DNA from 3 places in the Silvibacterium dinghuense genome. Region 1 is predicted to be linked to each of the others. Evidence: riboswitches for the same ligand, from Rfam matches in the RefSeq annotation. Region 1 holds a riboswitch; each other region holds the start of a gene.
What was found. Region 1 has a riboswitch for cobalamin ahead of ESZ00_RS07290 (TonB-dependent receptor). Riboswitches for the same ligand answer to the same signal wherever they lie in the genome.

Region 1 (3,199 bases):
CCTCATCGGCGTGGAACTGCCCGCCCGCTTTGAGCGTGTGCGAGCCCATCACCTTGGAGAGGCCGTCGCTGAGGTAAATAGTGTTATTGACCTGTGTCATGTTCGTGATCGGCACACCCATGGTGAAGCTCGGGAAGGTCATGTTCTCGACGCCTTCATACTGCGGCGCCTGCACATAGATGCCAGTCGTATCGGCTCCGGTGACGAAGCCCTGCGAGGCTAGAGTCACGCCCAGGCCGCCCTTGGGCTGTCCCACGATGTTGGCGTTGCGCAGATACCCGAGATGGAATTCATTCACTGTCGTTGCGCCAAAGACCTTCGTGTCTCCAAGGGAGAAGAGCTGCGCGCGCCCGATGGTGAGTGCGTCGAAGCCCGGAATCGTGGCGCCTGCGACCGAGCCAGGATAAGGGTTATCGAGGTTGTAGTCGTCGATGAAGTAGTAGCCGGAGAGTTGGCCCATCCAACTATTGGCGTCGATGCGGATTGCGCCCTTGTCGTCACGGACAGTTTCGGCGTAGGCCGAGGTCGAGAACTGGTCGGAGCCGGTATTGGGCGACGGGATGTACTTCAGCAGGTTCTTCGCTGGTGCGGACCACGCGCTCTTTGGAATGACGCCATTCGGGAACACCGAGGAGTAGGCCTCGCCTGAGGTCACCGTATAGCCGAGATCCTGGCTGAGCAGGGACGCGAGATAGGAACCGCTTACGCTGCCGGTCAACAGGCTCTGCTGCGTTGAAGTGTTGAGAAAATCGCCGCCGCGCTCCGCTGTTGTGGGTACAGAGATATTTCCTGTCGAGATTCCCTGCGTGGTGCGCGTGCCCTGGTAGTCGGCAAAGAAGAAGACTTTATTCCGGATGACCGGTCCGCCGAAGGTGCCACCGAATTGATTCTGGCGGAAAGCGGGACGCGTGGGGTCGAAGTAGCCGCGCGCATCGAGATCGGTGTTGCGCAGGAATTCGAAGGCTTCGCCGTGGAACTGGCCGGCGCCGGACTTGCTGACGACGGTCACCATGCCGCCGTTATAGTTGCCGTATTCCGGATCGAAATTATTGGTTAACACGCGAAATTCATCGATCGAATCGAGATTGGGAATGATCGACGTGCCGCCGTTCATGTGCTCCTGCACGTCGATGCCGTTCACCAGAAAGCCGTTCGAGGACTCGCGCTGGCCATTGATCGAGAGGTTGCCGGGATTCAGATCGCCGGAGGGGTCGAGGCTGCCGGTGACGCCGGCCATGATGACCGAGCTCGCAAGCAGCGTGGAGATGGGCGCGACGCCGGGCTGGATGGCGAGCAGGTCAGTATAACTTCTGCCGTTGAGTGGCAGCGCCGTCATCTGTGCGCCAGAGACGACTTCGCCAAGATGCGTCGAACTTGTTTCCACCTGCGCGCCGGTATCGCTGGTGACTGAGATGGTGTCAGTCTGGCTGCCGACGGCGAGCACTACATCGAGGCGGATAGCCGCATCGGTATCGACCGAGATGGCCGTCTTTTTCTGCGTGGTAAAGCCGGCCGCGGTGATGGTGAGATCGTAGTGGCCTACGGGAAGGTCGGGGAAGGAGTAGAGTCCCTGCTTGTCGGACGAGGCCTGCCAAGCGGTCTGCTGCGCGGTGTTGATGAGCTTGAGCGAGGCTCCCACGATGACGGCGCCGGTGGAGTCCGTGACTGTGCCGGAGATGCTGCCTCCGCTGGCGGCGTGTGCGGGAATCGAGTTCAGAAGGAGTGCAATGACAGAAAGAGCGGGAAGACACGCTCGCAGAGCCGCAGATAAAAGAGCACGGAGCCGTTGTCCGGCCATCGGTAACCTCGCAGGGCATGAAAAGGCGCGAGGGCTCAGGGGGAGATGAGCGATCGTCCCCGTTTCCACGCGGAGAAGAGTCGAAAATGATCCGGGTAGGTCTCCTGACTCACAGGTTGATCCGTCACGAGACGGCTCAGATCCTCCGCCTTCCCCGTTTCCGAGTGGCTCTTGGAAGATCCATTGTCCTGATTACAGTGGCGGGACCGTGCCGGACTTCTCACCGGCTTCCCTGTTATGCCCTCGCGGGCACCCGGAGTATCTGAAAGCCACCATAGCATAACCGCACTCTTATTCCAGCGGTTCAGCCCGGAGTAGCGTACACCCCGCACAGCGCACGGTCCAGGTCGGGCCGCTCCGGCGCAGGTCGGTAAGGGTGAGCGGCGCGATGTCGAAGCGCCAGAAGAGCAGCGCGGGCAGGCGCAGCGCGTGGACGATTGCGGCCCGGATGCAGGCCGGGTGCGTGACGGTGACGATATGCTGCGGCTTTAAATCCGAATCCAGCCACGCGCCGACCCGGCGAATCAGCTGCTCGATGGATTCGCCGCCGTGTGGGGCGGCGTCCGGAGTGGTAAGCCAGGCCATCAGCCCTTCGGGTTCTGCCGATTGCACCTCGTCCATCGTGCGGCCGCGCCACTCCCCGTAGTCGCAGTCGCGCAGCGCTTCCGCTATAGCGGGCTCGAGCCTCAGCAGCCGGGCTGTCTCCTGCGTGCGCGCTTCGGGCGCTGCCCATACCTGGCTGGCTTTGGGCGCAGGCCAGCCGTGCGTCGCGAGCCGTTCCCGCTCGCGCTGGGTGATCGGCTCATTCCATGGGAAGGCCGCCGTCCGCTGCGACTCCGTGGCGGCATGCGCGATGAGGGTGAATCGAGTGCTCATAAATTCCTTCTCTGTGCGACGCTCTGCGCGTGGCATGCGCATCATCTTGACACTCATCATAGGGAGACATAGGGTTAATGCAGTCTTTGAAATGAAGTGAAGAAGCCGGTGCAATTCCGGCGCGGCCGCGCCACTGTGACCCCAAGCCAGACCTTCCTTCATTCCTTAAGCAATCTCTCGCTGTGGGACGCGTGATCCCGGGAGGCTTTCGACATGGCGCAATATCTGGCCGGCACTCTGGCTCCTCAGTCTGTTTCCATCCCCGCTATTCCGGTGCGGGAAATACTGCCGTGGGCTCTCTTCGGTGGCCTGCTCCTGCTTCTGGCGATCTACTTTGTGGGCGCGGAACAGGGAGCGACCTCGCTCATCCATGGGCATGTCGTCCATGAATTTGTGCACGACGGGCGGCATCTGCTCGGCTTCCCCTGCCACTGAGAGGACACCATGACCCGCATCCTGCTTGTGCGCGGGATGCTTGCGGGGCTCATCGCAGGGCTGCTTGTTTTTGCACTGGCCCGCTGGGTC
Region 2 (3,199 bases), on a different contig from region 1:
CGTCGGCATCCCAGGTCACGTGCCGCCCAAGGTTGATCGAGCCCAGGTTGCACACCGCTGTCTGGTCGCTCGAGGTCACCTCGGTGATCTCGGTGCACAGGTTCGAGAGGTGCACCACATTGCCCTGCTCGCCGGTCTGGTTGCACTTCAGGTTGGTCGCGTCCTTGAAGGTCATCCAGCCATTGCCGGTCTCGGCCAGCGTGCGCATCATGCGTGCATACAGGTCGCGAGCCTTGATCTGGCGGCGATAGAGCTTTTCCTCTTCGGCTTTCTCATAAGCAGCCTTGAAGTCATCACCATAAAGGTCGGGCAACTGCGGCACGTCCTTCGGATCGAAGAGCGACCAGGTACCGTCGGCCTCCACGCGTTGCATGAAGAGGTCGGAGATCCAGTTGGCCAGATTCAGATTGTGGGTACGGCGCGCCACGTCGCCGGTGTTGTCTCGCAACTCGAGGAACTGCTCGATGTCCGCGTGCCACGGCTCCAGGTACACGCAGCATGCGCCCTTGCGCTTGCCACCCTGGTTGACCGCCGCCACGGAGCTGTCCAGCGTGCGCAGCCACGGCACGATGCCGTTTGAGAGGCCATTTGTCGCGCGGATCAACGATCCTTCGGAGCGCACACGGTGGAATGCGAGCCCGATACCGCCGGAGAACTTCGACAGCAGTGCAACATTCTTATAGGTGTCGTAGATGCTGTCGAGCGAGTCGAGCGGCGAATCGTGCAGATAGCACGAAGACATCTGCGCATGCTTGGTGCCCGAGTTGAAGAGCGTCGGCGAGGATGGCAGGTAGTCGAGCGACGCAATCAACCGATAGAAGTTGATGGCCTCATTCGGCGACTGCGCCAGACCGCAGGCTACACGCAGAAAGAAGTGCTGCGGCGTCTCGATGATGCGGCGCGAAAGCGGATCGCGCAGAAGGTAGCGGTCGTAGACTGTGCGCAGGCCGAAGTATTCGAAGCGATCGGAGAAGCTGTCATCGATCGCGTCATTCAGCTTGCGGGCGTGGGTATGCACGAACTCGGCCGTGGCGTTGCTGACCACACCTTCATGGTGCCCGTAGTTGATCGACTGCGAGAAGGAGTAGAGGTTGAAATTCGAAACCTCCTTCGTGATGGTCGCCAGCAGCAGGCGTGCCGCCAGCCGCGAATACTGCGGCTCTTCGGCGATCAGCGAAGCCGCCGTGTCGATCGAAATCTTGTCCAGCTCCTGCGTGGTCGCGCCATCATACAGGCCGCCGATCGTCTTCGAAGCCACGCGGATCGAATCCACATGCTGCAGCCCGTGAGCGCATCGCTGCACCGCACGCACGATCTTGTTTACGTCCACCGGCTCGAGTGATCCATTGCGTTTGCGCACATGCATCACCGCCGTCTCTTCGGGCACGGGAAAACCCGGCGTCACATCGGAGAGGGTCGTCTGTACAGGAATGCGATCGGTAGTAGCGGCCATCGGGAGAGTCTCCTGGGCCTCGGAAAGCATGCGAAGAAACAGCACCAGCCGCTCCGGGCGGAGCAGCGCCAGTTACCGTTACTTCGCCTCCCCTCGGAGGCGCGAACGTATATTTCCGTTGGCAGGTCTTCGGACTATGCAGGTTCGAACCTACTTGCCAGACTTCCCGAGGTCCGAACGGGACCCAGTGTCCTCGTGGCTTTCGTACCTGCTAACCGCTGCGGGGCAGTTCCGGAGTTTCACCGGATTCCCTTTTCATCCTCCTCATAGAAGGAACCATCGGAATAAACCCACTATAAGTTGAGTCGACAGCCACAAACAAGACCACCCATTGTGGATATTCTGCAAATCTCTGCAAAACCCCACCATGGGTGACCGGTAGCCGCTCTCTATTAACGAATCAGTAACGCCAGCTCTTTACATCCGCTCCTTCGGGCGCCGTTCTCAGCATGTGATCGACCATCTGCGGAAGCACCCGCTGCGGCCAGTTCGCATTGTTTTCCTGCATCGTGTACTCGGCCGGACCGCCCGTATAGCAATGCGGCTCACCCGGCCCGTACTGAAACTGGGCGTCCGAGTGCGGATTGCGCGTCGCCTCGAGCGACTTCTGTAGATCATGCACCGCGTTGTTCAGGAAATAGGTGTCGCCGTCTCCGACCGCGAGGTGCAGCTTGCCCTCGAGCTTCGGTCCCAGCGTCGCCCAGTTCTTCTGCATATAGGCGTTCAGGTCGTAGTGCTCATGCCAGTACTCGACGACCTGCTTGTCGATCTCCCCCGTCAGCGGATCGATCACCTGTGCCGGGTAGCCATCTGCTCCCTGGGGTGAAAAGACCGCCTGCCAGATATTCCACTGCTCGGTGGAGCGCCCATGCGTGCCCAGCACATATTCGAAGCGGAACTCAGCATCGGTGTTCGCGATGATCGAGCCATCCGGCTTGCGATCAGCCGCTATCGGAATCTCGCCGAAGTCGCCCTTGCGGACAAAGGCATTCGCATCGTTGTAGAGATCGATGTTCTGATAGCCGTGGAAGTCCACCGGGTCAGGGCACGCTGCCCAGGTTCCGTTGTACATATCCGGATAGAAGACTTGCGTCGCCAAAGCTTCCCAGCCGCCGGTCGAGCCGCCGAAGGTAGCGCGCGCCCATCCCTGCCCAAGGCCGCGATACTTCTTCTCGATAAACGGGATCAGCTCCTCGTTGATCGCCGAGCCGTAAGGGCCCACATTCGCCGAGTCCACCACGTACGAGTCGTCATAGTATGGGTTCGCGTTCTGCACGTAGATCATGATCACGCGCGGCAGCCGACCCGAGGTCCAGTCCTGATAAAAGCGGTAGCCCGCGCTTCCACGGCGCGGACCGCCCTTTGCCTTCGGGTCAGGAGGCGTCGTCACCCACGGCAGCGGCCCGAAGCCCGCATGGTAGTGATCCTGATAGACAACCAGCGGATAGTGCGCATCCGGATGCTCGTCGAAGCCATCGGGCAGCAGCACCCATGCGCCCAGGTAGACGTCGCGTCCCCAGAATTTACTCAGCTTTTCACTGCGGAATCGCTCGTACTTCAGCCACTTCGCGCCAGGATCCTTTGCTGCCATCACCGCCGGATCTTCGTCCGTGCCCTCGATGGGAGGAATCACCTTGTCCAGCGTCAGCTTCAGCACAGTCTTCGACTTCGGATCAAAATGCACCTTCACCGGCGCGTCGTAAGGATTGCCTGGCTTGTGATTCCAGTGTTGTCCTTCGCCCTTGT
Region 3 (3,199 bases), 1.3 Mb from region 1:
CCAGCACATCGAGACCAATGCGCTCCTGCTCGCGAATGCAGTCCGCAATGGCTTCGCGCAGGAAGGACTCATACTGACCTGTGCTCTCGATACCCTTTCGCCACGCGGCGCGATGCTTTCTCACTTCGGCCGATTGCGGGAAGGAGCCGATGGTCGTGGTGGGCACGAGCGGCAGACCCAGTTGTTTGCGCTGGGCTCCGGCTCGCGCAGGATACGGTGAACGGCGCGTGAAGTCTGCCTCGCCAAGCGATGCGAGCGCAGTGCGGACCGTGGCGTTGGTCGTGCTCTCGGCTTCTTTGCGGTCGGCAAGATCGGCTTGATTCTGCGTGAGGACCGAAGTTTCGTTGCGAGCCAGCGCGGAGAGGTCGCGGAGCTTCTCCTCGGCAAAGCGCAGCCAGCGAAGTAGGCGCGGCGGCAGAGCCGTCTCCTCGCGCAGATCATGCGGCACATGCAGCAGCGAGCAGGACGGTGCCGCGATGACCCGCTCCTTGCCGAGGACGCGGACGGCCTCATCGATCTGCAAACGAGCAGCCGAAAGATCGGTGAGCCAGATGTTGCGGCCGTCGATGCAGCCGAGACTGAGTGTCTGTTCCGGATGCAGCGCGTTGAGCACCGTCTGGAGTTGTTCGGGTGCGCGTACCAGATCGATGTGCAGCCCCGCGGTGCCGAGGCTGACGGCCAGGGGGAGATTATCGCCCAGCGCACCGAAGTAGGTGGTGAGCATCAGGCGTACCGGGCTCTTGCTCAACCGTGCGTAGATGCTGCGATAAGCCTCGGCAAGTGTGGGAGTGAGATCGGTGATCAGCAGCGGCTCATCGATCTGGACCCAGGAAACATTGTTGGCCGCGAGTGTATCGAGGATGGAGAGATACACAGTGGTGATGCGATCGACCAGCTGCAGCGGATCGAAGCCGTTGACGCCCTTGCCGAGAGCAAGCAGCGTGACAGGGCCGAGCAGCACGGGCCGGGGATCGATGCCCAGCGCGCGGGCTTCGGCTATTTCGGCGAGCAGCCGCCGTGTGTTCGGCGTAAACGCGAGACCTTCGGACCACTCGGGTACGAGGTAGTGATAGTTCGTGTCAAACCACTTGGTCATCTCCATCACGGGTTGCGTGGAGCTGTTGCGGGCCGTCGCGAAATAGCGCTCGAGCGTGACTTCGCCGCTGCCGAAGCGCTCGGGCGTTGCTCCAATCAGGACCAGCGCATCAAGTACCTGGTCGTAAAGCGAGAAGTCGTTTGTCGGAATGACGTCGATGCCGGCTTTGCGTTGCACGCGCCAGTGCTCGTGGCGCAGTGAGCCTGCGGTCTGGAGAAGCTGCTCTGCATCGATGGCGCCGGTCCAGAATTTTTCCAGTGCGGCCTTGAGTTCGCGATGGCGGCCGATGCGTGGAAAGCCCAGATTCGCGGTGGTGACGGAAACGGAAGATAAGGGTGTCGCAGAATGCATGTGTCGGTTCTCTCCTGTTGCGAAAGAACCACCCGTGCGCAGGCTTTACCTGCGCGAAGACGCAGGCATGAGCAGTGGCGGCCGGTCCAGTCCACGAGAACGGCAAACCTCAAGCGCACCCACGGTCAGCTACCAGCGCCTCCGTGGTGGTGGCGGCAGGCTGGTGTTCGGACTTGAGGGCCGCCTACTCCATGGCCGCTTCCCATCCGTGAAAGGACAGTGCGTTGGCTCTTCGCCGTGCCACGTTTCGTTCCCCATACCGCTGCGGGACAGTGCCGGATTCACACCGGCTTCCCATTTCGCAGAGCTCGCAAAGAGCCCTGACCTGCTCAAAACCAGTGTACAGGGTTGTGTGTCATCGTTCGGAGAAGGTCAGGCGCAGCGCCGGTCCTGCGCGGCCATCTCTTCGCGCAATTCAACGAGCCACTGCTGTACTTCGGCGTGCCTATCGTTCGACTTCTCGTTGCCGAGAGCCTGCTCGAGTTGCGATGCCAGTGCGCTGCCGCGCGGCATGCCAAAAGTGCCCAGCACTCCGGCCAGTTTGTGCGCGGCGGATTCCGCCTGCTGGCGCAGGGAATCATCCAAAGTGCCGGCGGCGAGTGCCTGCCCGGCCTGCGTCAGCACGGAGATGCGCTCTTCGAGCGTCGCGCGGCTGCTGATCCAGATCCCTCGCAGCGCCTGTGCTATTTTTTCTTGCGCTGTCGGGTCCGTCATCGCGGACTCACGGTGTTCATTCCGCGCTCCACCCAAGCGCGTCGGATATCTGCTGGACGAGCGTCATCGGATCGAAAGGCTTGAGCAGGATGGCCGCGACGCCGAGCGAAGCGAAACGCTTCTGATCCGCTCCCTGGACCTTCGCGGTGAGCAGAATAACCGGGATCTGCGCGATCTCGGGAATCTTCTGCATCTCCTGGAATGTTGTCGGTCCATCCATGCCGGGCATCATCACGTCGAGCAGGATGGCATCCGGTTTTTCCTGGCGGGCGCGCTCAATGCCATTGCTTCCCGAGTTGGCCGTCAGCACGGTCCAGCCTCCGATCATCTCGAGCGTGAGGCCGGCTACCTCGCGGATATCGTCGTCGTCATCGATGATGAGAATGCGCCTGGACATGGTCGTTGCTCTGATCTTTTATTGTTCCGCCGTTTCGGCGGTCTCATTCGAGAAGGGAAGCTCCATGGTCATGGCATCGCGGCCGGAGTCGTGAAGCATGGCGACCACCAGCTCTTCCACTTCCTGTGGTTGCACTTTCGCCTTGGTGAGAAACTCTGTTTGTCCCAGGCGCAGTTCTGTCTGCTCTTCAGCGGGTACTTCTCGCGCAGAATATACCACCAGCGGCAGCCGGCGCATCAGGGGATGGAGACGGAGCCAGCGCACCAACTCCAGGCCGTGGCCATCAGGCAGCGCCAGGTCGAGAATGATGAGGTCCGGTGCACTCTGTTCGCAGAGCGCGATGGCTCGGCCTACCGTGGCTGCATGCCGGATAGAGAAACCGGCGCGCTCGAGGGTGGTCGTCATCACCTTCGCCAGGTCTTCATCATCTTCCACCAGAAGAACGGAGGTACTGTTCTGCGTGTTTTTGAGCACTCTCCTTAATTCGGCGAGCAGCGAGGCCTCTTCGACCGGGCGCTGCAGCCAGGAGTCCGCAGTGCGAGCCGCGAGGGGTTTATCCGTAAGGGAAAGCAGGCTGAGAACCACGATGGGGATGGTGGCGGTTTCAGCATCGCTCTTGAGGGCTTCCATGGTTTCGAAGC

Region 2: linked by a shared signal. The riboswitch ahead of ESZ00_RS13365 (ribonucleoside-diphosphate reductase subunit alpha) and the one ahead of ESZ00_RS07290 (TonB-dependent receptor) in region 1 are both predicted to bind cobalamin.
Region 3: linked by a shared signal. The riboswitch ahead of metE (5-methyltetrahydropteroyltriglutamate--homocysteine S-methyltransferase) and the one ahead of ESZ00_RS07290 (TonB-dependent receptor) in region 1 are both predicted to bind cobalamin.

The regions. Positions count from the first base shown of each region.
Region 1 covers NZ_SDMK01000001.1:1,859,698-1,862,896, reverse strand. The annotation lists gene ESZ00_RS07290 (TonB-dependent receptor) at 1-1,798, opposite strand, end outside; cobalamin riboswitch at 1,876-2,070, opposite strand; gene ESZ00_RS07285 (histidine phosphatase family protein) at 2,090-2,719, opposite strand; gene ESZ00_RS07280 (CbtB domain-containing protein) at 2,888-3,109, shown strand; gene ESZ00_RS07275 (CbtA family protein) at 3,119-3,199, shown strand, end outside.
Region 2 covers NZ_SDMK01000002.1:996,270-999,468, forward strand. The annotation lists gene ESZ00_RS13365 (ribonucleoside-diphosphate reductase subunit alpha) at 1-1,453, opposite strand, end outside; cobalamin riboswitch at 1,557-1,749, opposite strand; gene ESZ00_RS13370 (alpha/beta hydrolase-fold protein) at 1,854-3,199, opposite strand, start outside.
Region 3 covers NZ_SDMK01000001.1:583,813-587,011, reverse strand. The annotation lists gene metE (5-methyltetrahydropteroyltriglutamate--homocysteine S-methyltransferase) at 1-1,447, opposite strand, end outside; cobalamin riboswitch at 1,589-1,791, opposite strand; gene ESZ00_RS02205 (Hpt domain-containing protein) at 1,820-2,161, opposite strand; gene ESZ00_RS02200 (response regulator) at 2,178-2,558, opposite strand; gene ESZ00_RS02195 (PAS domain S-box protein) at 2,577-3,199, opposite strand, start outside.